Regions from separate parts of the Bacillus sp. JJ1609 genome, predicted to be linked through region 1. Evidence: riboswitches for the same ligand, from Rfam matches in the RefSeq annotation. Region 1 holds a riboswitch; each other region holds the start of a gene.

Region 1 (7,799 bases):
ATTACCTGCGTTTTGCAGATAGCTTACTGTTTGTCCTGAATGCGAATGACCCATTCACAGACAGGGAAAGAGATATCCTTTCGAAGATTTCGGAATACTTTCCTAACCTGCCGATCCACTTCCTTTTGAATAAAATGGATGTCATCTACAGCCAGCAGGAAGCGATTGAAGTATTTGATAATACATGGTCTGAAATCAGCCAATATTACCCTGAAGCTAAAATGTTTGCCTTCTCTTCAAATTATGAAAAGCAGCAGCAGCTAAAGGATTTCTCTGAATTTATCAAAACAAATCGAAACGCTATGAACTTCGAAGAAGAGCGAACTTCCAAACTGCAATTCTTTGTCAGAAGGGCAATCACTTATTTGCTTGATAAACGAATTGAAATTGAAAATAACCATATGGAATCCATCAGCTGGAATGAAGAAATGGTTGGTAAGCTGAATGGAGCCATCAATCAGCTGGGAGATATTGAAGAGGAAAAATCACGCTCTATCCAAAAATCGTTCCGCAAAATCAAGGACGATACCCGCGCTGAAATCATCGAGAAAATTCCGGAACTGCTTCGCGGCTGTACTGATTTAGTGACGGAAGACAGCGATTTTGGAAGGCTCCATGATGAGATTGATAAAGAAATGAATATACGAATCCAGGAGTATCTAGACAACACGGTGCTGCCTAAGTTCCATGAATCTCTAGAAGGCTGGGTACAATTTTCAAAAGATGAATTCGGCCATAGCCAGTCCTACCTGAATGAAATGGCTGAAAGCTTCAATGCGATGTATGGGGATGAACGGATTAAGCTCGAATGTGATTTCAGAGTGCTCGATGACTGGCGCCGCGATGCTGACCGGATGACGAATGGTGTCTATTATGAAAAGGTCAATATCATGCACAGATCGACCCCTCAGCAGTTCTTTTTAAAGAGTGCTGGTAAGCTTCTTGGAGTGCTGCCGCAAAATAATAACATGCTGTACAACCGTTATAAAACCTATCTTGAAACCGAAGATTACTATGAAATCGCCGTTTCAATTGCGAACAAGTTCCTTCAGCAATTCGAGATTTTCGAAAAATCGATTGAACGTGATGTTAATCTATTCTTCAAGCAGCCTTTCATTGCTCTTGAGCAGGCCGTTGAAGAGGCACGTTCAGAAATTGAATATGGCAAGAATGAGCTTGAAAAAATGAGGGTAAACCCTGAGTTGTATCGCGATCCATTGACACTGTATGAAGTAAAACTTCGTCAATATGAATGGATGACAGCGGCAGGCAGAGGGGAATAACTTGGAAAAGGAAGATTCCTGATTGGGAATCTTTCTTTTTTTTATTCAGTCAAAGAGGTTTATAGCAAATAAACGAATAAAAATTTAATTTTCGAAATAATATTGACAATATGAGTATAGGAGATTAAAGTAAGTTTATCGATTTGCTCCGTTAACTGAATAAAGAAATTCTCTTATCAAGAGTGGCAGAGGGACTGGCCCTGTGACGCCCGGCAACCGTTCCATACGGAATTGGTGCTAAATCCTGCAAAACATTTTTATGTTTTGAAAGATAAGGGAGGAAGAATCCGTCTGTTCTTTTACGCTGATGAAACCTCTCTTTTCTGGAGAGGTTTTTTTATATGGTTGGAAAAAGCAAATCATTTTTAAAGGGGGAAAAAGAGATGAAAAGAAATGGTTTGAAAAAGGTATTTTTAACAGCAGTTTCGGCAGCGCTTTTGCTGACAGGCTGCGGCGGTGGAGAAACAAAGACGGCGAGCGGACCGGTTGAAGGTGTTCCTGATCGCTTTGCTAAAGGAGAAGAAGTGAAAATCAAGGTCATCCGCAAGATTGGCGGCGATGACCATACTGCTCAGTATTTAGCTGGCGCTAAAGCGGAGGGAGAAGCGTTAGGGTTTAAGGTGGACGTATTCACCGCAAATGGCGATACGGCAAAATTCCATGATGCGATCAACCAGGCGCTTCAGCAGGATTATGATGGATTCCTCATATCACACGGCGACGATGCAGCTACGGTGAATGATGTCAAAAAGCTTGTTGAAAAGGGAAAGAGTGTTGTTACATTTGACTCGAATGCAGACATTGCACAGGTAGATGGGGTCACCCTTACATCTCAGGATGATGAAGCACTTGCAAAGCTAGCTCTAGATCAGCTCGTAAAAGAACAAAATGGTAAAGCGAATATTGTCTACCTTTGGGTTGACGGTTTTCCGCCAATGGTGAGAAGAAATAAAGTTTATCAGGAAACATTGAAGTCTAACCCTGGAATTAAAGAGGTTGAGAGATTCGGAGTGGCAGCTGCCGATACAAGCGTCCAAACTCAAAACGCGGTAGCAGCGATGCTGAACAAACACCCTAAAGGGGAAATCGATGCGATTTTTGCAACTTGGGATGCATTCGCAATTGGTGCTGCCCGTGCGATTAAGGAAGCCGGCCGCGATGAAATCAAAATCTATGGAATCGACGTCTCCAACGCGGATCTTCAGGAAATCCAGGGAGAAGGCAGCTCGTGGAAATATACTGCAGCAGTAGATCCTAAATTAATTGGCGCAGTAAATATGAGAATCCTAGCGAAAAAGCTTGCAGGGGAAGATACACCTCCAACTTATGACCTTGAAGCAGCGCTGATCTCACAGGAAAAACTTCAGGAGTCAAAAGATGCAGTCAACATGGTCAATCTTGCAGACATCATTGAAGGCTGGGGACAATCAGATGCATTTGAAGAAGATTGGATGAGGAAATTAAAGGATCACTACAAGAAATAAAGCCTTATGTTTAAGAAGTTTTATTACTACCGATTGGGATTCCATTACAGAGTTAAATGGTTCATTTTAATTGCAAAAAGCACTAATATATCTGACAACAAATTAATCTCTACATCTGCAGGCACTCTCATCCTAAAGAGAGTGTCTGCTTTGCAGATTAATAGAAGAGGGGGTTCCGGTATGGCAGGTAAGAAACTTGAGATGAAAAGCATTACAATTGATTTTCCTGGAGTTCGGGCACTCGACCATGTGGATTTCGTCACGGAAACAGGGAAAATCCATGCTTTAATCGGGGCAAACGGAGCCGGTAAATCTACTTTGATGAAGGTGCTATCCGGAGCTTATGGACATTATTCGGGCGAGATTTTCCTTAATGAAGAGAATATTGACATCCATATGCCTGGAGATGCACAGCTGCATGGAATCCAGACGGTGTACCAGGAGGTCGATACGGCGATCATTCCTTCGCTGACAGTGGCTGAAAACATTATGCTGAACCAGACTGTGCAGAACATGGAAAACAAGCATTGGATTAATTGGAAGCTGCTTTTTAAACAAGCGGAAGAAATCCTATCCGGCATGAATCTTCATATTCCTGTGAAGAAGCTGGCCGGTGAGCTGACTCTTGCCGAGAAGCAGCTTGTGCTAATTGCGAGGGCAATTTCCAGCAACTGTACCTTTTTAATTTTGGATGAGCCGACAGCACCTTTAAGCCATACAGAAACAACGGAACTGTTCAGGATTGTCCGTGATCTCGTTAAAAAGGGTGTAGGAATTGTGTTTATTTCCCACAGGATGCCGGAAATTTTTGAACTGTGCGATGAACTGACTGTCATGCGGAACGGAGAGTTTGTTGTTAGAAAGAAAATCTCTGACGTGAATGCGAACCAGGTGATTGAATACATGCTTGGACGCAAGCTTGAGGACCAATTTCCGCTACTGAAAAGCGGGACCGGAGAAATTCTTCTTGAAGCAGATGGCCTGAGCGATGGAGATAAAGTCAGGAACACCCGGCTTCATGTAAAAGCGGGAGAAATTGTCGGAGTCGCCGGCCTGGTTGGAGCAGGTAAAACTGAATTGTGCAAGGCTTTGTTTGGAGCTGTTCCCAATGTTACAGGTACAGTGAAGCTGCGAGGAAAAAACCTTAGGCTGAACAGTCCGCATGCCGCCGTAAAGGCTGGGATTGCCCTTGTACCCGAAGAAAGACGCAAGGAGGGTGTTCTTGTATCTGAATCAGTCACCTCAAACCTGACTGCCGTTAACCTGAAAAAATTCACGAGGTTCTTAAGTTTTATCGACAGACGCGCCGAAAAGAACACAGCGCTGGAATACATTAGCGCATTAGGAATCAAGACACCCACAGAGTCGGCAAAGGTTGAAAATCTTTCAGGGGGCAACCAGCAAAAAGTTGCGATTGGAAGATGGCTGATCGCAGATGCTGAGGTTTACATTTTTGATGAACCCACAAAAGGTGTGGACGTGGGTGCGAAGAGGGACATTTTTGAATTGATTGTAAAACTGGCTGACCAGGGGAAAGGTGTTATTTATGCTTCTTCTGAGCTATCAGAAATCATCGGGATCACGAATCGGGTTTATGTCCTCTATGATGGTGAGCCGGTCAAAGAGCTTGAAACGGCAAAGACAACCGAAGAAGAACTATTATTTTATTCAACAGGAGGCAGATAGGATGGACGCCAAACTCCCTTTGCAGCAAAACACACAGCCGAAAAAGACATTCGAATTGTTCCAGTTCTTATATAAGTATGGGACCATCCTGACTATTTTTGTCCTAATAGCCATTTTTGCGGCTGCGAACCCTTCTTTTATCAATGGAGATAACTTAATCAATATATTAAGATCGATTTCGATCGTGACCATCATAGCAATTGGCATTACGATTTCGTTAACCGTTGATGGCTTTGATTTGTCTGTCGGTTCTGTGGCATCACTATCAAACGCAGTAGTGATCTCAATGTTTGTCTGGTTTTCGCAGAATACGCTGATTGCGATTCTGTCAGCAATTGCCGCTGCACTGATTGTCGGGGCAATCAATTCATTCATGATCGTCAAACTGAAAATCCCTGATATGCTGATGACGCTGGCGATGATGTTCATCATTCAAGGAACGGCCCTCACCTATACGAAGGGTGCCACCGTTTCAGAAAATATGATTATGCCTGATGGCAGCTTTTCTACAGGAACGATCAGCGCTATTTTTGCTAAAATCGGCCAGGTGCCCTGGATCATCCTCATCATGGCTGTAGCTGTTATCGTCGTCCATATATTCCTGACCTATACAAAGCATGGTCGCTATATGTATGTGATTGGCGGCAATAAAGAGGCTGCGAGACTGTCAGGGATACCGGTAAACCGTTACAAGACAGCGGCATACCTTTTATCAGCATTGTTTGCTGCTATTGGAGGGATTGTTCTCGCATCCCGCGTGATGACATCGGAAATCAGTGCTGGATCTCCGTATTTAATGGACTCCGTAGCGGCTGCCTTCATCGGCTTTTCCGTTCTGGGAGCAGGCAAGCCCAATGCGTTCGGTACCTTCATCGGCGCCGTACTGATTGGAATTCTCCAAAATGGGCTGGTCATGATGTCAGTTCCTTATTATGCGATGGATATTGTAAAGGGAACCGTGCTTGCATTTGCTCTTGGCATCACTTATTACAAGCAAAAACACTGAGGTAAAACATAGAAGTATTTCTATTAATGAATGGATGTCCACAATGAAAATAGTAAATATACCTTGATTCGTTATGACATGATGGCAGGGTTGAAAAAACTGGATGATCACCTGAACGTATGAACAGATTAAACAAACTGCCCTGGAATTGATTGAGACTGAAGAAGTTCGAAATATCGAAAAACATACTTGTCAGCCTGGAAATGAAGCTATCAAACTCACCTGGATATGAGGAAATATCCAGGTTTTTTATTCGAAAAAAAAGATGAAACCATTTCAGTTTCATCATAAATCAGGCTGTGTTCATTCATCAATCCTCAAAAAACGGCTTGTTGGCATAATAGTACATCCAGCCCATCATGACCCCGCCGCCAATCAGGTTGCCTATCGTGACAGGGATGAGATTATGGATTACACCTGCAAAAGTAACGGACTCAGGCTGGTCAATCACCATGCTGATTGCGAATGTACACATATTAGCGATGCTATGCTCATAGCCAGAGATGAAAAAGCAAAAGACGAAAAGCATCATCGCGAACATTTTGGGACCGTCACCCTTCATCGACATCGGCAGGAAAAACGCCAGGCATACGAGCCAGTTACAAAGGATTCCTCTGAAAAAGAGCTCCATTGTCGGAGCGAGTGTTTTCTTTTCTGCTACGCTCAACAGGAAACCATTCACCGACGGGTCATTAAATAGTCCTGTCGTGTAGATAAGAAAAGCAAAAGCGGCAGCTCCAATAATATTGCCAATATAACTGAATACCCACATCTTGGCCACCTGTGCCCACGCCATCTTCTTCCTTAGTGCTGCAAAGGTGTAATAAAAAGTATTCCCCGTAAACAAATCACCTCCACCGTATGCAATCAGAATGATCGAGGCACCAAAAGTAATGGCAGCCATTGGATAAGCAAACGGAGAATGCTCCGAATAAAAAAAATTACCTGTTTTAAAGGCGACGATTACTCCAAATCCAATGAACATTGAAGCCAGGGCAGCCCTGGCTAAGTATCTAACTTTACTCTGCTTAAAGATCTTTTGCTTTTTTAAGGCTAATTTTTCAACCTCGTGCAATGCTTGTACTTCCAAATGTGATCACCCGATTTGAATTATTGTTATAAGGATAAATGACAAAGGTGGTTAAAATCTTTTTATCTAAAATTTAATTTTGCCGACAATGTTTGTTTCGTATGTATATCTATAAAGTATTTGTTCCCCAAGATGGGATGAATAAGCGCAATACTTAAAAAAAAGATAGATAAGTTTGGGCTTATCTATCTTTTTCTATTAATTGTTTTCGCATTATTAAAATACGCTGTGCTTAATTTTTTCCGATGGTTTGAACATAATAAGGTCTTAGTGTTCAAATTATCACGAAAGAGCTTATTTGAAAATTCCAAATGGCTTGCCGACAGGAAGTGTCACCTTTCCAAAATGAGTATTCAATACACTAGCTGCGGATCCATAGAAGCTGGCAATCGAAATCAGCAGTTCGGAAACAGCAGCTAATTTATGCATCGCTTCCGGGGCAATTCCTAATGAAGAAAGTGAAAGGCCGATAAATAGAAAATCAATCAGAACAAAAATGATAAACAGAACTTTATGTGTTTCCATAGCTCCAACTGTCATAAACAAGCTGAAAATCAAGTACCCAACAAATGCGATTCCCAGTTGCTTTGGATCAGCAGCTGCGGCTGCGGCCTCACCAAATACTCCATATTGAATCAGCCATGATGTACCAACGCCAAGCCAGAATAAACCGAATGCGCCAAAGGCTGTCGTTCCAAAGGTATTGTTATGTTTAGCATCTTGGACACTTGCGAATAATTGGGCGATTCCCCCGAGAAAAATTGCCCAAGGCAGAACGAAAGAGACTCCGTCTGTCCAACCCAGCTTTGCAGAAGATGCCACAAGTGTCACCATTGCCAGTCCAAAGAGCCCAAGAGCAGAAGGATCAGCAGTAGTAATTTGAATTTGTTGCGTTGTTTTTGAGTTATTCATGTTGTAACCTCCATTTAGACATACTTGCTAAATTTACATAAAATAAATGGTTTAGGCAATAGAAAAATTATCTAGGAAAAATGATTGCGTTTCCAAGATCACTTTAGTAAATTAACGCACTGGGGGTCTGACCCCCAGTGCGTTAATGCGTTAAAAAAAAAGACTGCCTCACAAAATATGCTGTGAGGCAGTCTGTTATTTTTTTAAAAGGTTTCCTTCACATACTGTGGATTACGCTGCATCGATCCATACAGGACGAGTCCGCTCACCAGCAATAGTCCGCTCGTTACGATAAAAACGGAAGTGAATCCGTAGTAACCAGCGAGAAAACCGCCAAG
Region 2 (7,799 bases), on a different contig from region 1:
TTTGCGTCAAGTTCTTTTGAATCTAAAGCTTGGTTTGGAACGATATAATCGTTAAATGTTTTGATTTCGAGTTCATAGCCTTTTTCTTTAAGAAGCGGCTTTGCTTCTTCAAGGATTTCTGCGTGAGGTACATTTGATGCGCCAACAACAATCTTTTTGCTTTCTTCCTTGCCGCCTTCTGTTTTGTCTTCAGATGTACCGCAAGCTGCAAGTACTGCGGATAGTGTTAGAGTTACTAATACAATAAGCCATTTTTTCATGTGTTTTTCTCCCCTTATCTTTTGTCTAATTTTCTTGTGACGATATCGCCAATGAATTGAATCAAAAATACGATGACTAAAATAATAATGGTTGCCATCAGAGTGACATCATTCCTGCTTCGCTGGAAACCTTCCATGTAAGCCAGGTTTCCTAATCCTCCTGCTCCAATTACCCCTGCCATCGCTGTGTAGCTGACGAGCGCTATGGCAGTTACTGTAATACCGGAAACAAGAGCTGGCATTGATTCAGGGAGGAGAACTTTCCAAATGATTGTAGTCGTCTTTGCTCCCATCGATTTTGCTGCCTCGATTACCCCTTTATCGATCTCGCGCAATCCGATTTCAACCATCCTTGCATAGAATGGAGCAGATCCAATGATCAATGCCGGCAATGCGGCATTTTCTCCAATCATGGTATTCAGGATAAATTTTGTAAAAGGGATAAGCAATACGATTAAAATAATAAACGGAATGGACCGGAAAATATTAACGAAAGCGCTTAAGACTATATTGACTGGTTTATTCTCCCAGATATTCCCTTTCGATGTCAGAAACAATAATAAACCCAGGATTGCTCCAAGAATGAATGTTGCAACAACAGAAATGGCGCTCATATATAGTGTTTCTCCAGTTGCCTCCCACATTCGGTCCCAGTTCACGTTAGGAAAGAAATTTTCAGCCATTCGAAACCACCTCCACGCCAACTTCCTGCTTCCCGATAAATTCGATGGCCCGCTGCAAAACACTTTCTTCGCCATCTAAATGGATAAACAGGGTTCCGTATGAACCATTTTGCGTCTGCGATATTTTCCCTTGCAAAATATTGACCATGATCGGGAACTCACGGACCAGGTTGGTGATAAGCGGCTGTTCAGCTCCCTCACCGACAAACGTCAATTGGACAACACGGCCATGTGGATAGAGTGATAGTAAATGGTCAACTGTTTCCTTTGTCTCTTCAGGTTCCGTTACCTGCTGGACGAATCTTTTCGTGATTGGCTGCTGCGGATTTTTAAACACTTCAAGCACTGGGCCTGTTTCGACTATTTTTCCGCCTTCCATTACAGCTACTCTGTGACATATTTTCCGGATCACATGCATTTCGTGTGTGATTAGGACAATCGTAAGTCCAAGCCTTTTATTGATATCAACAAGCAAATCCAGGATTTGGTCTGTTGTTTCCGGGTCCAGTGCTGATGTTGCTTCGTCTCCTAGCAGAACCTTTGGATTATTCGCTAGAGCCCTTGCAATTCCGACCCGCTGTTTTTGTCCGCCGCTCAGCTGGGATGGATAAGCATCTCCCCTGCCGTCAAGGCCAACCAGTGAAATGAGCTCTTTTACCCTTTTGTCCCTTTCCGATTTTGAAACACCGGCAATTTCGAGCGGGAAAGCAATATTTTCCGCCACTGTCCTTGACCAGAGCAAATTGAAATGCTGGAAAATCATGCTTATTTCCTGGCGCGCTTTTCTGAGTTCTGCTCCTTTTATTCGAGATACTTCCCTGCCGGCCACGACCACTGAACCTGATGTAGGGATTTCAAGACCATTCAACATGCGGATCAATGTACTTTTACCGGCACCGCTATATCCGATGACCCCATAAATCTCACCTTCTTTGACTTCAAGATTTACATCATCGACGGCTTTTACTTCTCCCTTTTTGGAAGCATAAATCTTTTTCGCCTTTTTTATTGTGATCAATCGACTCACCCTCTTTACAACCGAATAATCTTTTTTAAAACCGTTAAATTGTCCAACTTTATCAGTCTAGTTTCCCATTCCCTGAGTAAATTAATTCAAACAACTCACAGGGTCCACAGACCAATTATGCTCTTAAAATAATAAAAGCCTTTCTGCATATGAGCAGAAAGGCATAATTGTAGGCTGTATCCTTTCTCTCATCTACCAAAGCTAAAAGCTTTGAGTGAATTGGCACCATTTCAATAAGCAAGCTTATTGACGGTTGCCGGGTTTCATAGGGCACTTCCCTCCACCTCTCTTGATAAGAGCACGCTATTCAGTTTTTAATCGGTTTTAAGTTACGAGTGTGATTTTATCATGGAATAAAAAAGGGTGTCAATAAAATTATTCTCAAATATCAAATGGAATGTACTGGAAAATGCGTTTTATACTTTTGCTGCAGCAGATGGAACACCAGTCGCTTTTTCGATCGCCTGCTCCAAATCTTCTAAAATGTCTTCTATATTTTCAATTCCGACCGAGAGTCTGATCAGGTCCTCGGGAACGCCGGCTGCCTTAAGTCCTTCGGCATCAAGCTGTTGATGTGTCGTGCTTGCCGGATGGATAATCAAGCTTTTCGCATCTCCAACATTGGCAACGTGCGACCATAATTTGACTGAATTGATCAGCTTTGCTCCAGCATCCCTTCCTCCTTCGATGCCGAAAACAACAATGGCTCCTGCACCTTTAGGTAAATATTGATCTGAAAGCCTTTTGTCAGGATGGGCATCGTGTCCCGGGTATGCAACCCACGTAACTGCCGGATGTGATTCAAGGAATTCAACCACCTTCAATGTATTCGCGACATGCTCTTTCATCCTGACATGTAAAGTCTCAATTCCCAGATTGAATTGGAACGCGCTTTGCGGGCTGATTGATGGCCCCAGGTCACGCAGCAGCTGTACCCGTGCTTTTACAATAAAAGCTGCAGCCCCGATTGCCTCGCTGTATACAAGGTCATGATAGCTGGAATCCGGTTCATTAAAACCAGGGAACTTAGGAGACTTCCAGTCAAAATTGCCTCCGTCAACGATGATACCCCCGAGAACTGTTCCATTTCCAAGAAGCCATTTTGTTGCTGAGTGGACTACAATGTCTGCTCCATGCTCGATTGGCCGGCATAAATATGGAGTGGCGAACGTATTGTCGATGATCAGTGGAACTCCTGTCTCGTGGGCAATGTCAGCTACTTTAGCAATATCTAAAACTCGCAGGCTTGGGTTTCCAATCGTTTCTGCAAAAATGGCCTTCGTTTTCGGTGTGATTGCTTTTCTGAAATTCTCAGTGTTTTCAGGGTCGACAAAGTGAACTTTTATCCCATACTTGGGCAAAGTAACGGCAAAAAGATTATAAGTACCTCCATAGAGATTGGAAGCAGCCACTATTTCATCACCTGCATGAGCAATATTCAAGATAGCCATTGTGATTGCTGCCATCCCACTGGATACTGCCAGCGCGCCAATGCCACCCTCAAGCAATGCAACTTTTTCCTCTAGAGCTGTTACTGTCGGGTTATGTATCCTGGAATAGATATAGCCCGACTCTTTAAGTGCAAATAAATCAGCCGCATGGCCCGTATTTTCAAATTGAAAAGCATTGCTAGAATAGATTGGCAACGCTCTAGCCCCTGTAACCGAATCTGGTGATTGCCCTCCATGTACACCTAAAGTTTCAATTTTGTAGTTCCGCTGTTTTTCCGCCATTTCCATCTCTCCATTCGATTAATTTTAGGAAAGAAGAAACGAAAAAACCCTCTTCCTAAGAAGAGGGTCGTTTATCGTCTCTCCTTATCTTTTCAGAGCAATTACTCTGATGGAATTAGCACCGTGTTTATTAACCGGTTGCCGGGCTTCATTGGGCCAGTCCCTCCGCCTCTCTTGATAAGAATATTTAGTTTTAAAATTTTTGCCTCGAAATGGTTTTGTAAGTTAACGTGATAATATCATGCATTAGAGCAGCCGGTCAAATATTTTTTTGATTTTTCAGATAAAAACTTTTGCAGGCATCGGCCTGGCAAGATAAAAGATTGAATCAAGCACCAATAAAGTCCTAAATGGGCATACAAGATTGAAATAGCCTATGTTAATGCCCTCACGAAGCTTTATGTGTCCATCAAGCAAATGAATTAAATGATCTTCCCTTCCAGAAAGCTTCGCATATTGAACAGCTGGAAATGTACCCTCTCTGCTGAATTCAACCTTATTCTTTTTTAACGATAAATAATAAGTTTGCTCTTCTGCTTCAATCGAGAGACATAAATCCAGATTATTAACTAATAGCATAATATGATTCTTGTTCTGAATTTCATTCATAAAGCTTTCGATTCTTTCTTCCATCCCGTTCAGCCCCCTGTTATTACATATTCCTTGTGTAATGGAAAAAACCTGTAATAATCCTTCGACAAATAGTACGGGACACCTAAATAAATAGGTTCACCAGGGTAAGAAAGTCGATTGATGCTGCATTCCAGCAAATACTTGATACCTTATTCTTGCTTTCGTGCGAAATCAGCTAAAAAAAGACAATGCCTAGGTTGAATTTCGGCATTGTCTATCATTTCCCGAGAAATATGTCTAAAGATCATGCAATGTAGCTAAGCCCTTCATGATTCTCTCAGGGGCAAATGATATTTCACACGCCTCAGATAAGTTTTAAGACTGCTGATCAAAAAAACAAACGGCTTAGCCGTTTGTTTGTACATTCTCTAGTGTTTTCAATTTTTCATATAAATAAGGGACGGATTGAAAGGCATATATTTTCTCCTGAATCTCTCCCTCGTTTAAGACAATCAGGCATGGAACGCTTTCGATTTCGAATCGCTCGGCCATTGCCGGCAAGTAATTCAAATCTGCTTTGCCGCCAGAAATATCAGGCAGCAATTGTTCTATTACTGTAAGCATCTTTCCTGCTACCTGGCATGTTCCGCACATAGGCGTATAAAAATACAGGAATCCTGTCTGCTTTTCTCCCAAAAAAGCTTCTATTTCTTCCTTTGTCCACTCTTTCATCTACAGTCATCCTTTTTCTAAATACTCTGCATGAACGTCGATATTTGCTGCGATTAAAACAGTAGCCAGATGATATTCCGGTGTAGTGGCCACTTCCCTGTACATTTTATCAATATACAGATGATTCGCTTCGGGAAACTCCCGTTTAAATTGCTTTCGAAGCTTTTCCCCGGATGCATCCGCATCCACGAGAATATATACATCTTTATCAAAAAGTGAATCAATCAGCTCATCAAGCTTAGACACACCAATCGTTCCATTTGTGCAAATAATTTCTACCGGTTCTTTTAGTACGGTCTGTACCTTTCTTTTGTCTGACGAGCCTTCCACTATGATCACCTTGTGATTTTCGTCCATCGCCATAACCACCTAGCACCAGAAAATAATTACTTTACAACATTATAAACATTATTAATTGAATTGTGCGGGTTAGTACATATTTCTATTGTCACTGTTTTTGTTTTATATTGCAAAAATTTGAACTAGCCCCTAAGTATGTTTTTATGAAAAAAACAGCGGCTCAATTGGCCGCTGTTTAATCCTTAACACCAGCCGCCTTCATCACAATCAGTATACCGAGGTTCTGATTGGTCCGGAACTGATACATGCTGGTAAATTCTATTCTGTTCGGATTTATAATGATGACCAAGCTCAAGCTGAACACCTTCCGGGAGTTTGATCTTTCCGATTGGGTCATTTTCTAAATAAAGCTGGATTGCTCCATTTTCTAATTTGCCTGTCACACGGTCAGTAATATCTAATTTTTGCTGATTTAACGTCATCTCTTTACTCCCTTTCCCATGTTCTTCGCTGCTCTTATTTTGTCCGAAATTAACAAGATGCAGTGATGGAAAAATGCAGGAGATTATCAGTAGATATCGATTTAATGAATGCGAAAACGCCTTGATTAAATCAAGGCGTCAGGAGAATATTACTCTTTTGTCATTTCTTCGTATTGTTCAGCTGTCATAAGCTTGTCTACTTCACTGTTGTCAGAAGGTTCAACAACAATCATCCATGCTTTTTCATATGGAGATTCGTTAACAAATTCAGGGCTGTCATTTAAGTCTTCGTTAACTGCTACTACTTTACCGCTTACTGGTGCGTAAAGTTCCGAAACCGTTTTAACAGATTCAACACTTCCGAATGGCTCATCAGCAGAGATTTCGTCTCCTACTTCAGGTAGTTCGACGAATACGATGTCTCCCAGTTCAGATTGAGCGAAATCAGTAATACCTACGCGAACCTTTTCTCCTTCAACCTTTACCCACTCATGTTCTTCAGAATAACGCAACTCTTTTGGTGTGTTCATTTACTATCCCTCCATTTGTATATCTCTATCGATAAATATCGATGGGACCAAAATTAAAGCCATGCTTTTTGATAATCTTCTTCTTTAAAACCTACGGTTACTCTTTCCCCGTCTGTCATCAGCGGACGCTTGATCAGCATTCCATCTGAAGCGAGCACTTCCAATAACTCGTCCTGGGACGCCGTCTTAACCTTGTCTTTGAGCCCTAGCTCGCGATACTTCTGACCGCTCGTATTAAAGAACTTTTTTATATCGAGGCCGCTTTTATTTAGCATGGCCTCTAGCTCAGAGCGTGAAGGAGGGTTTTCGACAATATGTACTTCATTATAAGCTACTTCATGCTGGTCTAACCATTTTTTAGCATTTCTGCAGGTGCCGCATTTAGGGTACCAATAAAACGTCTTTGCCATTTTTTCACCCCTTTGCTAGTATCCCATTAAATAATCCCTCTAAACGGATAGTAACATATAAGGGTGACAAAATTCTAACATTCAGTGTTTAATTTTCTCCATTTTTTCGGCATCACTTATCTATTTCTACAAAAACTGCAAAATACCTTCTTTGCCTTAAATTTTATCAATTGAGAATTCTGCCTTGTATTAAACCTTCGAATAGCCAATAGTCTTCATCTTATAGACATTCAACCTGGATCTGGGCTCTAGAATGACCTTTAGACTGCCTCTTATGGACTTTCAGCCTGGTTTTATGCTCCCGAATGGCCTTTAGACATAAGATAGCAGCGCCTGATCTCCTTCAATATAAAATAGCTCCTCCCCAAAATGGAGAGGAGCATATCTTCACTGTAGTATTAAACCAGGAAGCGTTCAGCCTCAATCAGCTTTTCAGAAGCTTCTCGCTTCTTAGCGATCACGTTAATTGGAGTGTGTCTTGTGAACTTTCGCAGTGCAGAAGTCAGCATGCGAAGCGCATCGCCTTCTTCAGTTGCAACAAGAGTTTCTTTTGCATCGCGTTCGATTTCATTGAAAGCTTCCTGACAGAAAATTTGAGTGTAAAGAAGCTTCTGTTTGCTCTTTTCAAGGCCATCCTTAGCGATTGCTTTTTCCGTACGCAGAACAGCTGATTCCATTGAATAAGCATTTGAGATGATATCTGCTATGTTAACAAGGATTTCTTGTTCTCTTTCTAAGGCCTTGCCAAACTTTTGAGCAGCCAATCCAGCTGCAAGTAAGCCGATTTTCTTTGCGTTCTTAACAAGGTATTTTTCCTGTGCAAGCGGCTCATCACCTGGCTCTTCAGGCATCAGCATCATTAGCTCTTCCTGAAGCTGCTGCGCTTTTTGCAACAATGGAAGTTCACCTTTCATAGCCTTGCGGAGGAATGTTCCTGGAACAAGAAGACGGTTTATCTCGTTTGTACCTTCAAAAATACGGTTGATCCTTGAGTCACGGTATGCTCTTTCAATTTCATATTCTTGCATGAATCCATATCCGCCGTGAATCTGTACGCCTTCATCAACAA
Region 3 (7,799 bases), on a different contig from region 1:
TATGAAGCCATCTCTCAATGCCTGCCACTTTTTCAGGATCATTCTTAATCTCATCGATGAATTTGTTCACAATAGGAATTACGTGGTCATCAACAAAGCTCTCTTTTTCAATAAAAGAGATTGCACGTTCCTTGAACTTTGCGAGCACGTCTTTGATTTGGTTTGAAATCTCCAACTCTTCCACCATTTTATTTTTCCAGCTTTGGATTTCTAACATTATCGCTTCTCGTTCATCAATGCTTCCAAGCTCTTTGCGAACCTTCTCAAGAATCATGTGCCTGTATCGATTGTCACTTTGTTTAAGGTTGTTCATTCTCTTTAAAATGAAAGACTGCAGCATATTGCCGATTTTCTCTTCGGTGATCATATTGCTGAAGGATTGAATCGCGAATTTTAACAATCCGTCTGCCTGGGTAGTCTCAATTGCCTGTTTGCCAAGCTTGCCGAGGACCATTTTCGCTTCCTCTTTGGATGCCCATTTTTCAGTCTCTGCGAGCATATAGTTAAATGCGGCTTCATCATATTGCTTAGCTAACACATGACTTGAAGCTTTTTGCAAAAGCACTGAGACATCAGCTGTTAACAGGAAGTCTTTGATCTCCTTTTCAATGGAAGGAGCGAATTTTTCCACATCAACTTTGTTTGCAATCTCAAGGCTGAAGGATTGAATGTTTTTTTTCACGGACTCTGAATGCAGTTCTTTTTCGACTGTCTCAAAAATTTTATCCAGAATGTGAATCTGCGTGAATTTATCCATGATGCTCTCTTTAGTGAGCCAATCATTCTCGAGCATATTGATTAATGACTGTGTCACCTTTTCACGATTTTTAGGCAGGAGTGCCGTATGCGGAATCGGGATGCCCATTGGATGCCTGAAAAGGGCTGTTACAGCGAACCAGTCAGCAAGTCCGCCTACAAGGCCTGCTTCGAATCCCCCCATTAACAGCTTTCCGATTAATGATTCCTGAAACGGAATCGCTGCGAGGAAACCCACTCCCATAATTGCCAGCGATATAGCTGCCAAGTGTCTTGATCTCTTATCTCGTCTATTCATAATTCTCCCTCTGTAACCATTTATGTTTTTTTCAGGTAGCATAACAAAAAGAAATCTCTGTTAATATATTAACCAATTTATAGGGGAGAGCGCTATAAAAATGAACAAGTCCCATGAAACTCTGAATTCTCTTCAGGTATCATGGGACTTTATCATGGATAAAAATAGATCACATTCAGAATAAGAATCAGCCTATTCCATCCACTCAGGCTTTCCGAAGCCTTTAAACTCTTCATCAATTACTTTTTCAAATTCTGCTGATTCTACAACTTCTTTTATATCCTTTGCAAATTGTGCATTTTCGTCTTTTGTATTAATGACAACACGATTGCGGTACTGGTCAGGCATTTTTTCAAGCTGCAGAGCATCAAGCAGATTCATTTTTGCTGCTAGTGCAAAGTTTCCTGGAACGGCAGAAAGATCTACACTCTCTACTGCTCTTGGCAGCTGTGCTGCTTCAATTGGCTTGAACTGCAGATTCTTGACGTTATCTTTTACATCCTTTTCAGAAACAGTAAGTGGATCAGCGTTCGGATCAAGAGTGATCAAACCAGCGTCTTCTAGAATCAGAAAGGCACGGGCAGCATTTGTTGGGTCATTTGGAATTGCGATGGCAGAGCCCTCTGATACCTCATCAAGTGAATTGAATTTCTTTGAATAGATTCCCATTGGAGCTGTTGGGACGACAATAACTTCAGATAATTCAAGGTCATGCTCTTTTGCGAAATTCTCCATATACACTTTGTGCTGGAATAGGTTTGCATCAAGGTCCCCTTTTGATAAAGCTAAGTTAGGCTGGATGTAATCGCTGAATTCCACAACTTTCACTTCATATCCTTTTTTCTCAAGCAATGGTTTGATTGCTTTGGAAACCATATCACTGTAAGGGCCAGAAGTCGCTCCAAATGTGACTTCCTTCTTGTCTTCCTTCGTATCTCCGTTTGAAGCTGAATCGCTGCTGCATGCTGCAAGCAATCCGATTGTTAAGAATAAAACGACTGAATAAATAAGCTTTTTCATTTAAAATAACCCCCATTTTTTTATCTTTTATCTTTTATCTACTAATCTTGCAATCCTGTCCCCGCCGAACTGAATCAGCTGGACCAGGCAAATTAGAATAATAACCGTAGTAATCATGATGGTATTGTCATATCGGTAGTAGCCGAAACGGATTGCAAGGTCGCCAACTCCGCCGCCGCCAACAATCCCTGCCATTGCTGAGTAGGCAACAAGACTGATGATCGTAATGGTCACTCCCTGGACAATTCCCGGACGGGCTTCTGGGATAAGTACATCTTTTATAATCATCCACGGTGTTGCACCTGTTGCAACTGCTGCCTCGATTACCCCTTTATCGATTTCCCGGAAGCTTTGCTCTACTATTCTTGCAAAGAAAGGAATGGCTGCGACCGATAAGGAAACAGATGCTGCTGTTGGCCCAATTGTAGTGCCGGCAATTAAGTTAGCCAGCGGCAGCAGGGCGATCAGCAGGATGATAAATGGAACTGAACGAAGCATATTTACGATGAAGCCTGCGATATTTTTAAAAATTTGATTCTCCAGGAATAAGCCTTTATCTGTGACAAATAACAGCACCCCCGTTGGCAGCCCAATGACGATCGCCACAACGATAGATATTCCGACCATATAAATCGTTTCAAAGAATGCTTTATTCAATTCCGGCAGCAGGGAAACCAGGCTCTCAGGCAGCATCATGAATCACCTCCAGATTTTTTGTTCTTGATGCGATATAGTCTATAGCGCGGTCAAGTTCGTTCTTGTCACCTGCAACCTCCATGATAAAAATCCCAAGCGGAATCTCCTGTATGTATTCAATCTTTCCATGAAGGATATTGCCTCTTACTTTGAATTTTTGGAACACATCAGAAATGACGGATTGCTCAGCAATCGCACCCTGGAAGTAAATTTTAATGATCTTTCCCTGACGCTCCTCAAGCAGCCTTTCCGGAAGATCAAACTGAAGGATCGAGTTGACAAAGTCCTTTGTCAGTGGCTGCTGCGGGTTGGCAAACACATCATACACATTTCCTTCTTCGATGATTTTTCCATCCTGCATGACAGCCATCCTGTCACAAATCGACTTGACTACTTCCATTTCGTGAGTGATGAGGACGATTGTGATTCCTAATTCAGTATTTATCTTTTTTAACAATGCTAAAATCGATCTTGTTGTGCTTGGGTCCAATGCTGAAGTAGCTTCATCACACAGCAGGACTGAAGGATTGTTCGCAAGTGCCCTGGCAATCCCCACGCGCTGTTTTTGACCCCCGGACAATTGTGCAGGATATACATCTTTTTTATCCGAAAGGCCAACCATATCCAGTAATTCTATTACTCTTTCATTTATCTTGGTTTTTGGAGTGCCTGCTGCTTTTAGGGCAAAAGCGATATTTTCACTTACCGTTTTAGCACTGACGAGGTGGAAATGCTGAAAAATCATACCTATTTTCAGACGCGCTTTGCGCAGGTCACTTTTATTTAAGGAAGTAAGCTCCACACCGTCGATAATCACTTCCCCCGACGTCGGCTTTTCAAGGAGATTTAAGCATCTGAGCAAGGAACTTTTTCCTGCTCCGCTGTAGCCGACGATTCCATAAATCTCACCCTTATTCACCCTTAACGATACATGGTCAACACCTGTTACAGTTCCACTTTTCGTTTCATACACCTTGACCAATTTACTAACTTCTATCATGTATTGCCCCCCTATCAAAACGTCCTTATTCGCCTGGTATCTCTGTAGCAACAATTCGTATCTCTAAACGAAAAAATGCCTCTTTCATTCACAGAAAGAGGCATCGTAAAAATCTATACGACTTATCTCTCAGAATGAAATCATTCTGTAGGAAGTGGCACCGTTCCTAAAAGGAGGTTGCCGGACGTCATAGGGCCTAATCCCTCGGTCACTCTTGATAAGTAACTTATTTAATTTGATAATTGAAATCATAAAACCTTCTGATTTGTTTGTCAATATAGTATTTTGATATTCAAACCCATGATACCGCTTTCATTGTTGCGGGAGTAAGCTAGATTTTTTTTTTGCGCATTAATGCATTTCCTCTCCCTTTTTGCCAAATTCAGTAAAAATAAAATATGAAAAATGTATAAGAAAAACCCTTGTTTAAGATAAAACAAGGGCTCCGTATACGAGCGCTCCTGCTATGACATATGCAGGGTGCACTTTCATTTTTTCCATAAGCAAAAAGCTCAGGCCGCCGATTAGTCCTGTCTGCAGCAGTCCGACCCCTTCATAGGAAGAGAAAAAGAAATCATATGTCATGACCCCAAGTAAAACGGCAATGACTGGACGGACGACGAGGGTAAGACGCTTTACTCTCTGAGAATCCTTAAATTTCATTAACAGGCCGAGCAACCCGATCATTAAGATCAAGGAAGGAGCAACTGAAGCAAATACTCCGACAGCCGCACCGAGGATTCCTCCCTCCGAATAGCCAATATAACCGGCCATTTTCGTTGCGATTGGTCCTGGCAGGGCATTGCCCATCGCGAGCACTTCACTGAATTCATTAACCGTCATCCAGTCGTAGCGGTCAACTACTTCATTTTCAATTAACGGAATGGAGGCCGGACCTCCGCCGTAGCCTAAAATCCCAGGGATAAAGAAGGCCAAAAAAATTTTAAAATAAATCATCGCTGCTCTCCTCCTGCTTTTTCATTTTTAGAAGAAGAGTCCTTCTTAAGCAAGGCGCCTATTAATAAAACAAAAATTAAAATTCCTGGGTGTACGTGTAGGAATTGCATAAGCAGTAAGCTTCCAGCCAGCGCAATCGCTGTCCATTTCCAACCGAGCTTGGAGGTTCCGGATTTTTTTACGAAATCCCATGTCAGAACAGCAAGCATCACAGCAACTACTGGTCCCACAGCCTGGGCCATGCCGCTTACCCATGGTTCATCCTTATAGGCATTCAGGCCGGTCAGAAGAAGGATCATCAAAATAATGGTTGGTATAATTGTCGCTGCCAGTGCATTAATCATTCCCAGGACGCCGGCTACACGGAAGCCGATATATCCTGCCAACTTCGTCGCGATCGGTCCCGGCAGGGCATTTGCTAACGCAAGAATGTCGCTGAATTCATCGGCTTCCATCCATTTATATTTTTCTACGACTTCCTTATGTACAAGTGGGATTGAGGATGGCCCTCCTCCGTAGCCGAGGATTCCTACTCGAAAAAACGCTAAAAATATATCTGCCTGTTTCATGTCCCTTCACCATCCTTTTCTGCATTAAAGCTTAAATGCTGTGTTTCTATTAATTTTTTCTTCAATTTTAATTAAAAAATTCTGTTAAACTTACCTGTTGATTTCCTCTCCAGTGCACCTTTTCCGTGGTCAGTCCTGAAGCCTCCTCGGCGTTATCCCGAGTTTCCCGAAGTTGTCTCGCTCATTCTGAGTTAATCAACATAGTGCCAAAATCAATAAATCAATATTGAGCTTTCTCTTTGCCAAATAAAAAAGTATCACAGCATTCTAGCCGTGATACTTACATTTTACCTTTTAAATTTAAATACGGAAACCGAAATATTCAAATCATTTGTCAGCTTGCGGAGGTCGGTTACTTTTTTGGAAAGATTTCCGAAGGCTGAGAGCTGTTCTGCAGTTGAAGCTGATATCTCCTCGCTGCCTGCAGCTGTTTGTTCCACAACTGCACTGATGGACTCCACATTATAAAGAACTCTTGCACCCAATTCTTTTGATGCTTCCATCCCCTGGACAAGCTGATTGATTTTTATTGAGATTCCTTCTACCTTTGTTTCAATATTTTCAAATGCAGCCATTGTTAATTCCATTGACTCCATCTGCTCTTCAGCGATCATACCACCTGTATTAACGGCTGCAGCAATATCTTCAAGCCCATCCTTCAACAGGTTGACCATTTCAAAGATCTGAGCTGTTGCCACATTTGATTCTTCTGCAAGCTTCCTGACCTCCTGAGCCACAACCGCGAACCCTTTCCCTGCATCCCCTGCCCTTGCAGCTTCAATCGCCGCATTTAGAGCCAGCAGATTTGTCTGCGCTGCAATTGAGGATACAGATGTAGCCATAACCTCAATTTTTGCAGCATAGCCTACGAACTGTTCAGTTGCTTCTTTAATAGAATGAGAGGCATTATTATTTTCAGTAATCAGTATTTTTTGTCCGTCAATCACTTTCCGCCCTTCACCTATTGCCTCAACCGCCTCCTGGCTGTAGTGTGAAGATGCCTGTGAACGATCCAGATTATGCATGATTTCCTTATCCATATCTTCAATGAGCTGTACAGATTGCTGCAGATCCTCTGACACAGTCTGTGCTCCGGCGGACAATTCATCTGTGGATACCGCCACCTGATTGGAGATTTCCGTCAGGGAGTAATTTTCGCGCTCTATTTCCTCTGCGAATACCTCTACTTCCTTGCTAGCCATATTAACCTTTTGAAGCAAAGAAGTCAGCTGAAAGGTCATCTGATCAAAAGAATCGTTTAATGTCCCTAACTCGTCCTTATGCCTATACGGCACTTTCTCAATCATTAGGTTTCCCTTGGCAATTTCTTGAGCGTTCAAAGCAATTTGCTTCAATGGTTTCGTAATAGAATTTGTCAGCCTTAATCCAATTCCCCCTGCTGTCACAACGAGAATGAAGCTGCCCACAATCGCTGTAAGGATAATGAACTGAATCTGATTCTTCAAATCTCTTTGTAAAAATTCATAGTGTTCATTTACCATAATATTGAGCAAGTGCAGATCATTCAACACACCCTCGCTTCGAAGAGATTGCCTTTTTACCTCAGCAGTTAATTTCCCTTCAAGTGCAGCATTTGCTTCTTCTTGCAGGATCGTAAACTTCCCATATGCTTTTTCTAAAACCTGTTTGCTCTCTTCCTGTTTAATCAGGCTATCTGCTTTTTTAAAGTTTTCAGATGTATTTTCCATTAGTTTAATGGCTTCCTGCCTGTTTCCCTCGGTTGGATTGAAGGAAAAATTGCTCAGCGATTGTTTGGCAGCTGAGGTTTCAGCCTGAAGATTTTGGACCGTTAATAGCACTTTAACGTAATCTTGATTCGATGTCTGGACTATCAGCATCCTGTAAATAATAAATAGAATCATCACGATGGCCAGCCCAATTGGCAATAACAAATTAAGTAATAATTTCTTTTTTATGGTCATGTTAGCTCCCCCGGTTGCAGTTTTAATCTAACTTGATTGAAATTTCATTTCTGGATAGCTTTCCTTCCAGATCTCTCAGACTTTTTTCTTGATCAGGGGTGAGTTTAATGACCCTGACTGGGGCAAGGCCGACTCCCTTTTCATTCATGCCAAGCTCAATTTGCTTTACAGAAAGCTGCTTTTCAGCTTTAAACTCCTTCACTGTTTCATAAAGGGCCACATCCACATTTTTCAACATAGAGGTGATGATCGCCTTTTCGGCAAAAAAGTATTGATCACTGTCTACACCAATGGCAAGTTTTTTCTTGGCCTGAGCTTCCTTCAAGACACCAATACCAGTGAAACCTGCTGCAGCATAAAGGACATCGGCTCTCTCATCAATCATGCCAGCAGCAATTTTTCCTCCGAGTTCTGCATTCCCAAAATCATTTGCGAATGCGACCTTCACTGTTGCAGAAGGGTTAACCGCTTTAACGCCTTGTTCAAATCCCGCCTTGAATTTCCTGATAAGCGGAACATCGGCTCCCCCAACGAAACCAACCACTTTTGATTTAGTCGTC
Region 4 (7,799 bases), on a different contig from region 1:
CTCTGAATTTCTGCTTCTTTACATAAAGTTTGATATTCAAATATCAAACGGTCCAGATTCTGGCTGAAGCGAATTGTTTCCTCGCTTGTATAACCTGATTCACTTGCCGAAGTCACCATTCGTTCCCTCATGCGATCTATTTCCTTTAATAAGGCCCTTTGCGATTGATACACTTCATAATTCCTCCTATAAATCCTCTACTACTTTAACTCCTTAAATAAATAAAAGATTACTTGAAAAATTATTGCAAATGCTTGTATCAAAGTAAATAGATTCGCAAAATAAGACATTTTTCTCTGCTAAAAATTTTTTCTTCGACAATATTCACGCTTCTTTACTTTGTCCTTGGAAAACGTAAATTGGGTTACTGGCTTACTTTCTCGTTTTCATAAATAGGTACCCAACCTTCTGTCGTTACAAAAATCCTTACTGCGACCACCTGTCTGTCATCCTGCAAAGTGAAATAGTGGCGCACGTTTTCAGGTACTGAAATCAAATCGCCAGGATTAAGAAATACTTCAAAAAATTCTCCGTCTTTGCCCTGGATCACAAACACTCCATGTCCGCTGACAATAAATCGTACTTCATCATCTGTATGGTGGTGCTCCTGCTTGAAATTCGCAAGAAGCTGGTCTAGATTCGGAGTATTGCTTGATAAGGAAATGACATCTTGGGCTTGATAACCCCTGCGGTTTGAGATATCCTCGATTTCAGCCTTAAAAGCATCCAGTATTTGCTGTTTTTCTTCATCTGATAAGAGGAATTTTTCCTGCAGGTTAGCTGGCAGCTTTTCAATATCCCAATTTTCATAAATTACTTCTTGTTCATTTAGAAAAGAAGCTACCTCTTGTTGATCGACAATTCTTTCTTTTGAATTTTGCTTTACGATAAATGCCATTTGAAATCTCTCCTTCATTTATACTTATATTTTGTCTCCGTTAAATTTGTCTGCTGATTTCCGATCCAATCAACTGGACTAAAAAATAAATATCTTCTAAACTACTTTAAATAATTGAAATGGTTTGTGTTCCAGGAGCCTTAATTGATATCGGAATAAAAATTCTGTTGCCTCTAGTATTTTCTTAGCCTCAAATGCATTCCGGCCCCAGACTGTGATGCCGTGATTTCTGATCAGGACTGCTCCTGTATCCCCTTTTACATGCTCAGAAAACGCTTTTGCCAGAGATGGAATATGTGCATGATTCGGAATAATAGGAATTTTGAGGACGGCATCTTCCTCCCATTTATCAAATGCTTTAATTAATTCCTGGCCCTGAAATTGGACTTCCCCCCTGTCACCATAGACTTCGGAGATTACATTATTGTCAATCGTGTGCACATGCAAGCTGCAGCCTGCGTTGGTCTTTCTATATACTTCAACGTGCAGAAGTGTCTCGGCTGATGGCTTCAAATGCGTTTCTTCAACTGCCCGCCCGAATTGATCGACAAGCAAAAAGTCTTCCTCAGTACGTTTCCGTTTATCTTTTCCGCTCGCTGTAACCAGAAACTGTACAGGGTCGCTGCTTACCTTGATCGCAAGGTTGCCGCTTGTTCCCATAAACCAGTCCCGTTCAGCCAGTTCTGCCTTCACATCAGCAAGTTCTTCCCATTTTGTTTCTAAAATGCTCATCCTCTCACCCCTGTCTTGGTTTTAAGAGCTTCTATACAATCATAAAAAGTTTCAAATGGTGTATGGGGAATTTCCCATTCTTCACACTTGGCTTTTAAATAATCTCTTGCGAATACAAAGTCTGCCTGCTTTGCAGCTTCAAGATCGGTTACCGAGTCACCTATGACAATTTTATATGTTTCGTTTTGAGTAAGCTTTCTCATAATGGATGGCTTACAGCAGCCACAATCATTGGAACATTGCTCATCGCAGCTGTTTGGCCATTCAATTCTGATTGTCTGCTTCGAAAAATCTGAGCCATTGCAATAAACTCCAGCAAACGGTCCAAACCGCTCAATAATTGGTTCTATAAAAAAATCAATTCCGCCGCTGACGATATAAACCGGGATACCTTCCTCTTTCGCGAACTCAAGAAATTCCTGAAAGCCCGGACGAATTTCGGCATTTTCCACAGCATAATGAATGATTTCTTCCTTCAGACTAACCGGCAGGAGGGAAAACATCCTGCCGACTCCTTCTCTGATTGAAACACGTCGGTCCAGTACGGCATCCTTCAGCTCATCCCAGCCAGAAGGTGCAAATTTATTCATGATAGAGATAATGTTGTCTTTTTCAGTTACTGTTCCGTCAAAATCACAGAAAACGACGGGATTTATCATTTGGACACCGCCTCGGATGAACCCCATAGAGCGAGAGCAATCTTGAGTTCATCATGCTCCAGTGCTCCTTCTTCAAGTGTTTTACCATTCAGCACAGTATCAATTGCTTGCCTGAACGCCTTGCCTCCACCTTGAGCTCCGCCTGGGTGACCATGGACACCGCCACCTGCATTGATAATTGAATCGACTCCAAAATCGTTAATCAAGAGCGGCACCATGCCAGGGTGAATACCAGCTGAAGGCACTGGGAAGCTCTTTTTAAAAAGGTCCTCGGCAGTCAATGCATCTGAGATGGAAATGGCCTGTTGCTTTTCAAGTGCAACACTTCCATAAGGCGATGGGAACAGGGAGAAATCTGCTCCTGCATAGCGAAGCAGTTTACCAAGGAGCAATGAATGGGAAAATCCATAATCTTCAGCAGAAGTCAGAGCCCCGCTTACAGCCGGATGAGCCATGATCGGCACGTTAATCTCATCGTCCTCCCTCAGTTCCTGGAGAACATCCAATCCGTAGGCAAAAACATTGAATAACAATGCATCAGCTCCCAGTTCAGCCGCTTTCCTTGCTTTATCTCTTAACTGGGAAGTCCTTCCTGTAAGGTTGGCAGCATATAAGGTTCTGTGACCAGTAGTTTCATAGACATCAGCCAAAACCTTCCTCCCCTCTGAGATTCTCTTATCAAAAGGGGTAAGTTCATTTTCGAACAGAATTTCATCGTCCTTGATCAAGTCTACCCCACCTAAACTTTGTTCCCGTAATTGCTTAAGCAGGAAATCAAGATCGCGGCCAATCACACCTTTAAATATACTCATCAACAATGGACGATCATAAACCCCTAATTTACTGCGGATGCCCTCGATTCCAAATCGTGGTCCTGGAAAAACTTTTTTGAGCTCATCCCCAAATTGGAGATCGACTAATTTCACTTTGCCATCAAGCGAGAGCTTTCCAAAGACGGTTGTTAAAATCGCCGGCAGATCTGGTGAAAAATTCAAGGCAGGATAAGCAATTTTTATTGTCGCGACCGTTTCTGAATTGCTGTCAAGGCCGGTTCCTTCAACAGAAACCACTCTACCCTTATGTTTTTTAAGCTGTTTTTGATCGAGCTCTGGCAAATCTGTCCATGAACCTACTGTCAGTCCGAGTGCGATTCCCTCGGCCTTCTTCTCTGGATTATGCTTTGAATCATGTACAAAATAAGTTGCTGTAATTTCACTCATGAAGCTCATTCCCTTCTAAAACAAAAATCGTCCTGCTAGAACAGGCATAAAAAAAACCTCTTCGAAAAGAAGAGGTTAGATGAATAAACTAACATCTCCTTATCTATCAGCTTCCGCTGCAAGAATTAGCACCGTGCCCAGCAATAATGCTGGGTCGGTTGCCGGGCTTCATAGGGCTCGTCCCTCCACCTGCTCTTGATAAGAAAATAATTTTATTAAGTTATTTAATTGGTTTAATTAGTTAAATAATTTTATTAATTAGGATTATGTCAGGTTCATAAATCATTGTCAATATGTTTTTTGAAAATTCCCAAGCTTTCAATTCTGCTGACAGCCTCCCTGAGACGATCCTCGGAGGTAAGCAAACCTACCCTGACATACCCTTCTCCATATTCACCAAATCCTACTCCCGGCGCCACCGCGATATGTGCTTTATCCAATAAGAAATCAGCGAATTCAACAGAAGTAAACGTCTCAGGAACTTTTAGCCAAGCAAAAAATGAGCCTTTTGGAGCTGTAATATTCCATCCGATATTTTTTAGCCCTTCGACCAGCACATTCCTTCTTGATTCATACAAGTTATTCAATTCGGAAACACATTGCTGCGAACCCAGTAAGGCCTCTGCAGCTGCTTCCTGAACCGCGCCAAACAAGCTGACATACATATGGTCCTGAAGCAAATTGATCGCCGCAATCACACTTTTGTTCCCGGCGGCAAAGCCAACACGCCAGCCTGCCATATTATACGTTTTAGAAAGGGTATAAATTTCTATTCCAACATCCTTGGCGCCTTCAGCTTGTAAAAAACTATACGGGTGTTTTCCATCAAAGCCAATCGCTCCATAGGCAAAATCATGAACGACACAAATACCATTTTCTTTCGCAAGCTTAATCGTGTCTTCAAAAAAATTCTCGTCAGCGATGGCTCCTGTTGGATTATTCGGGTAGTTAAGAAACATCAACTTTGCTTCGGATAAAACTTCCTTTTTAAGCTCCGTATAATCAGGCAAAAAACCATTTTCTTCCCTAAGAGGCATTGTCACCATTTTCGCTCTCGCCAGTTCAACACCTGACCAGTAATCAGGATATCCAGGATCAGGGACAAGAATCGTATCGCCTGGATTAAGCAAGCATTGAGGAATTTCGACGAGACCGGCCTTCCCTCCAAATAGAATCGCAATTTCCTCTTCTGGATCAATATGGACCCCGTATTCCCGTTGATAAAATTCTGCCGCTGCTTCCTTGAATGAACGCATTCCCCTGAAAGGAGAATACTTATGGTTAAGCGGATTCTCAGCCGTTTCTTTTAATTTATTGACAATATGTCCAGGAGTCGGCTGGTCCGGATTACCTTGACCAAGGTTAATTACATCTGCCCCCTGCTCAGTGTATCTCCCTACTTTTTGGACGAGAGATGCAAAGAATTGCTTGGGCAGGCTCTTCAATAATTCTGATTGTTGAAATTCCATTTTTTCACCTGCTTAAAGAACTTATTATATTTTGAAAATTTTAATTTGAAATTCTAGTCACAAATGATATAACGTTAATAGTAACTTGTAAAGAAATAATTTTCAGAAATTATGGCGGTGATTTAAGATGAAATTTAAAATAGCCTGTCTGCAAATGGACATCGCGTTTGGAAATTCGAAAAAAAACTACGATACAGCAATGAACCTAATGGAAAAAGCTAGCTCTGAAAAGCCAGATATTATCGTGCTCCCTGAGCTTTGGACTACTGGTTATGATTTAGCAAACCTAAAAGATCAAGCCGATGCAGACGCACGTGAAGCCGCAGCCTTTTTAAAGGGTAGTGCCACCAAATACAATGCTCATATTGTCGGCGGATCGGTAGCTAATAAGACGGATGCTGGTATTGAAAATACAATGCTTGTATTCGATCAGAGTGGCGAGCTTTCAGGGAAATATAGTAAATTGCATTTGTTTCAGCTGATGGATGAACACTTATATCTGGCCGCCGGAAAGCAAAAAGGGCTTTTTTCTTTGGACAGCCAAAAATTTGCCGGGCTGATTTGTTATGATATTCGCTTTCCGGAATGGGTACGCGCACATGCTCTTGAGGAGGTTGAAGCAATGTTCGTCGTTGCTGAATGGCCAATACAGCGTCTCGAACATTGGAGGGCACTGCTCATAGCCAGGGCAATTGAAAATCAGAGCTATATAATCGCCTGCAACCGTTCAGGCTCTGATCCAAACAATAAATTCGCAGGCCATTCCATGGTAATTGGACCATGGGGAGACATAATTGCTGAAGCAGGGGAAGAACAGGAGATTCTTACAGCTGAAATTGACCTTGACCAGGTAAAAGATGCGAGAAGCAGAATACCAATTTTTGCAGACCGCAGGCCTGAACTATATTAATTATTTTCAAACTCAGAAAAAACCGCTCTCTCATTTACTAAACCGTTCCGTTTTGAGGTGCCTTTCTTAAAATACGTGTCGAAATGACGATCCGTATTGGCGTCGTTATTGATAGATAAAAACCTTAAAGCCTCATTTATTTGTGATACGGTTGATCGTATAGCATCAAAATGAGATTCTCTTGGATTTTTGAGTTATCCTCATTCCCTTTTAAATAAGATGTCTTGTTCTTAATCGGTAACCACCAAAAGTAAATAAGCGGAGATTTTTCGGTTAAATACAGATGGGAGCTCGTTTAGGGGGTATATAAGGGGAGGTTTTCCGATTATGCAAAGCAAAATCTCCCCTTGTCGAATTTTTCGAGTCAATAGGCGGAATCTCTCCGTTTATTTAAGCTTTTTTTAATAATAATTATTAATTAAGCGGAATTTTTCCGTCTATCAGCTCGGGTGCTAAACCTGATCCCCTATCCGATAAGTGCGGACCCTCTTGATCCTAGATGCGGGATTCAGCAGCTTTGATCAAGATTAAAAAAATTGGTCATCAACACAGTACTGGAAATGACTGAATTTTTGACCCTCTTTTTTAATTAACAAAACCTTATGTCCATCATAATAATGTTGTCAATTGCTAGGTCGAAGTTAAATGAATTTCGTAGAAATCTTGATAAATAAAGAAAAAGACGTATGCCAATTCATACGTCAATTCTTGTGTCTTTTACAAAGAAAGCACCCTAAAACGGAACCATTTACACATTTACTAGCGCGGTTTTTAAGCTTATAAAAATTATTCCGGCTTTGCCCACATTTCTTCTGGATTCAGTTCATATATCCCATTTTCTCTGTACATATAATGGTTGATGATGAATTCTCTCCTGATCGTTGCATAGTCGTCATGAAACTTCTTGATGTATTCATTCAATTCCTTCTCAGGATACTTTCTCCCTGCCTTTAACCCACGGACAATGTATTCGAACACCATCAATTTTTTCTTTCTCTGTGCAGGAATATTCTTCAGCTGTCCGTCTTTCGTAATGAAATTTTCGATTACTTTTTTGCTCTCCAAATTACGCTCAATCATCGCTTCCACCTCCCCTTCCTTTTTCTCAATCAGCCGGCTCAGGGTCTTTGCCTGCTGCATGATGACAGATCCGTTTAAATGGAAATAAATTGTGTTTTTGTCCCTGCGCTCATAAATTACGTTTATATCACGAAGCTTCTTAATGTGATGAGTGATCGTGGGAGGGGTAAGGCCCAATTTTCCGGCAATCGCCTGCCCATGTAATGGACCATTCGTCAGCAAAGCGACAATCCTTATCCTTGTAGGATCTCCCATCGCTTTATGGAAGGCGACAATTTTATCCAGTTGCATAATTCCACTCCTTTCAAATTAAACAAACATCTAATTAGGTATGTATCTAATAATAATACAATTATCAATAAATGAAAAGCCTAAAAAAAACAGTCCGATTGAATTTTCAATCAAACTGTCTCTTTTTGGAATGGCAGGTAAATATGAAAGGCTGTTCCATGTCCTACCTCACTTTCAACCTCAATTGATCCACCATGCTCCTCTATAATTTTAAAGCTTACCATCAATCCAAGGCCAGTGCCTCTTTCCTTTGTGGTGTAAAATGGCTCTCCAAGCTTTTTTACTTTTTCTGCTGGGATTCCTTCTCCTTCATCCCTGATGGTAATATGTATCCGTTCTCCGGGAGCCGGGCTGATTGTGACAGTAACATAGCCCCCTTTTGGCATCACTTCGATTGCGTTTTTGATGATATTAATAAAAACCTTTTTTAATTGATTGGGTTCACAGAGCAGTTCTGGCAAATCGTTATCGTAGATGGTTTTGAATTGGACATCATGCAGAACTGCCTGGGCAGTAAGAAGGTCCACCGTTTCACGCATG

What was found. A riboswitch is a leader RNA that binds a small molecule or an ion and turns the genes downstream of it on or off. The one in region 1 is predicted to bind S-adenosylmethionine.
Region 2: linked by a shared signal. The riboswitch ahead of V7654_RS04525 (O-acetylhomoserine aminocarboxypropyltransferase/cysteine synthase family protein) and the one ahead of V7654_RS19675 (sugar ABC transporter substrate-binding protein) in region 1 are both predicted to bind S-adenosylmethionine.
Region 3: linked by a shared signal. The riboswitch ahead of V7654_RS18285 (methionine ABC transporter ATP-binding protein) and the one ahead of V7654_RS19675 (sugar ABC transporter substrate-binding protein) in region 1 are both predicted to bind S-adenosylmethionine.
Region 4: linked by a shared signal. The riboswitch ahead of mtnW (2,3-diketo-5-methylthiopentyl-1-phosphate enolase) and the one ahead of V7654_RS19675 (sugar ABC transporter substrate-binding protein) in region 1 are both predicted to bind S-adenosylmethionine.

The regions. Positions count from the first base shown of each region.
Region 1 is NZ_JBALSS010000028.1:15,922-23,720, reverse strand. Features, by position in the region: gene V7654_RS19680 (dynamin family protein) at 1-1,283, shown strand, start outside; SAM riboswitch class I at 1,454-1,561, shown strand; gene V7654_RS19675 (sugar ABC transporter substrate-binding protein) at 1,667-2,767, shown strand; gene V7654_RS19670 (sugar ABC transporter ATP-binding protein) at 2,948-4,453, shown strand; gene V7654_RS19665 (ABC transporter permease) at 4,455-5,459, shown strand; gene V7654_RS19660 (formate/nitrite transporter family protein) at 5,770-6,549, opposite strand; gene V7654_RS19655 (acetate uptake transporter) at 6,844-7,461, opposite strand; gene V7654_RS19650 (MFS transporter) at 7,665-7,799, opposite strand, start outside.
Region 2 is NZ_JBALSS010000005.1:169,678-177,476, reverse strand. Features, by position in the region: gene V7654_RS04540 (MetQ/NlpA family ABC transporter substrate-binding protein) at 1-260, opposite strand, end outside; gene V7654_RS04535 (methionine ABC transporter permease) at 275-943, opposite strand; gene V7654_RS04530 (methionine ABC transporter ATP-binding protein) at 936-1,961, opposite strand; SAM riboswitch class I at 2,156-2,269, opposite strand; gene V7654_RS04525 (O-acetylhomoserine aminocarboxypropyltransferase/cysteine synthase family protein) at 2,387-3,703, opposite strand; SAM riboswitch class I at 3,785-3,887, opposite strand; gene V7654_RS04520 (hypothetical protein) at 3,983-4,336, opposite strand; gene V7654_RS04515 (thioredoxin family protein) at 4,682-5,008, opposite strand; gene V7654_RS04510 (toprim domain-containing protein) at 5,015-5,371, opposite strand; gene V7654_RS04505 (YusG family protein) at 5,551-5,790, opposite strand; gene gcvH (glycine cleavage system protein GcvH) at 5,940-6,320, opposite strand; gene V7654_RS04495 (arsenate reductase family protein) at 6,374-6,730, opposite strand; gene V7654_RS04490 (acyl-CoA dehydrogenase family protein) at 7,129-7,799, opposite strand, start outside.
Region 3 is NZ_JBALSS010000025.1:94,370-102,168, reverse strand. Features, by position in the region: gene V7654_RS18300 (DUF445 domain-containing protein) at 1-1,054, opposite strand, end outside; gene V7654_RS18295 (MetQ/NlpA family ABC transporter substrate-binding protein) at 1,247-2,074, opposite strand; gene V7654_RS18290 (methionine ABC transporter permease) at 2,102-2,767, opposite strand; gene V7654_RS18285 (methionine ABC transporter ATP-binding protein) at 2,757-3,770, opposite strand; SAM riboswitch class I at 3,890-3,994, opposite strand; gene V7654_RS18280 (chromate transporter) at 4,197-4,727, opposite strand; gene V7654_RS18275 (chromate transporter) at 4,724-5,296, opposite strand; gene V7654_RS18270 (methyl-accepting chemotaxis protein) at 5,584-7,239, opposite strand; gene V7654_RS18265 (BMP family lipoprotein) at 7,262-7,799, opposite strand, start outside.
Region 4 is NZ_JBALSS010000027.1:103,902-111,700, reverse strand. Features, by position in the region: gene V7654_RS19525 (aspartyl-phosphate phosphatase Spo0E family protein) at 1-173, opposite strand, end outside; gene V7654_RS19520 (1,2-dihydroxy-3-keto-5-methylthiopentene dioxygenase) at 365-898, opposite strand; gene V7654_RS19515 (methylthioribulose 1-phosphate dehydratase) at 995-1,630, opposite strand; gene V7654_RS19510 (2-hydroxy-3-keto-5-methylthiopentenyl-1-phosphate phosphatase) at 1,627-2,289, opposite strand; gene mtnW (2,3-diketo-5-methylthiopentyl-1-phosphate enolase) at 2,286-3,509, opposite strand; SAM riboswitch class I at 3,606-3,714, opposite strand; gene V7654_RS19500 (pyridoxal phosphate-dependent aminotransferase) at 3,785-4,978, opposite strand; gene V7654_RS19495 (carbon-nitrogen family hydrolase) at 5,106-5,888, shown strand; gene V7654_RS19490 (metalloregulator ArsR/SmtB family transcription factor) at 6,675-7,259, opposite strand; gene V7654_RS19485 (PAS domain-containing sensor histidine kinase) at 7,370-7,799, opposite strand, start outside.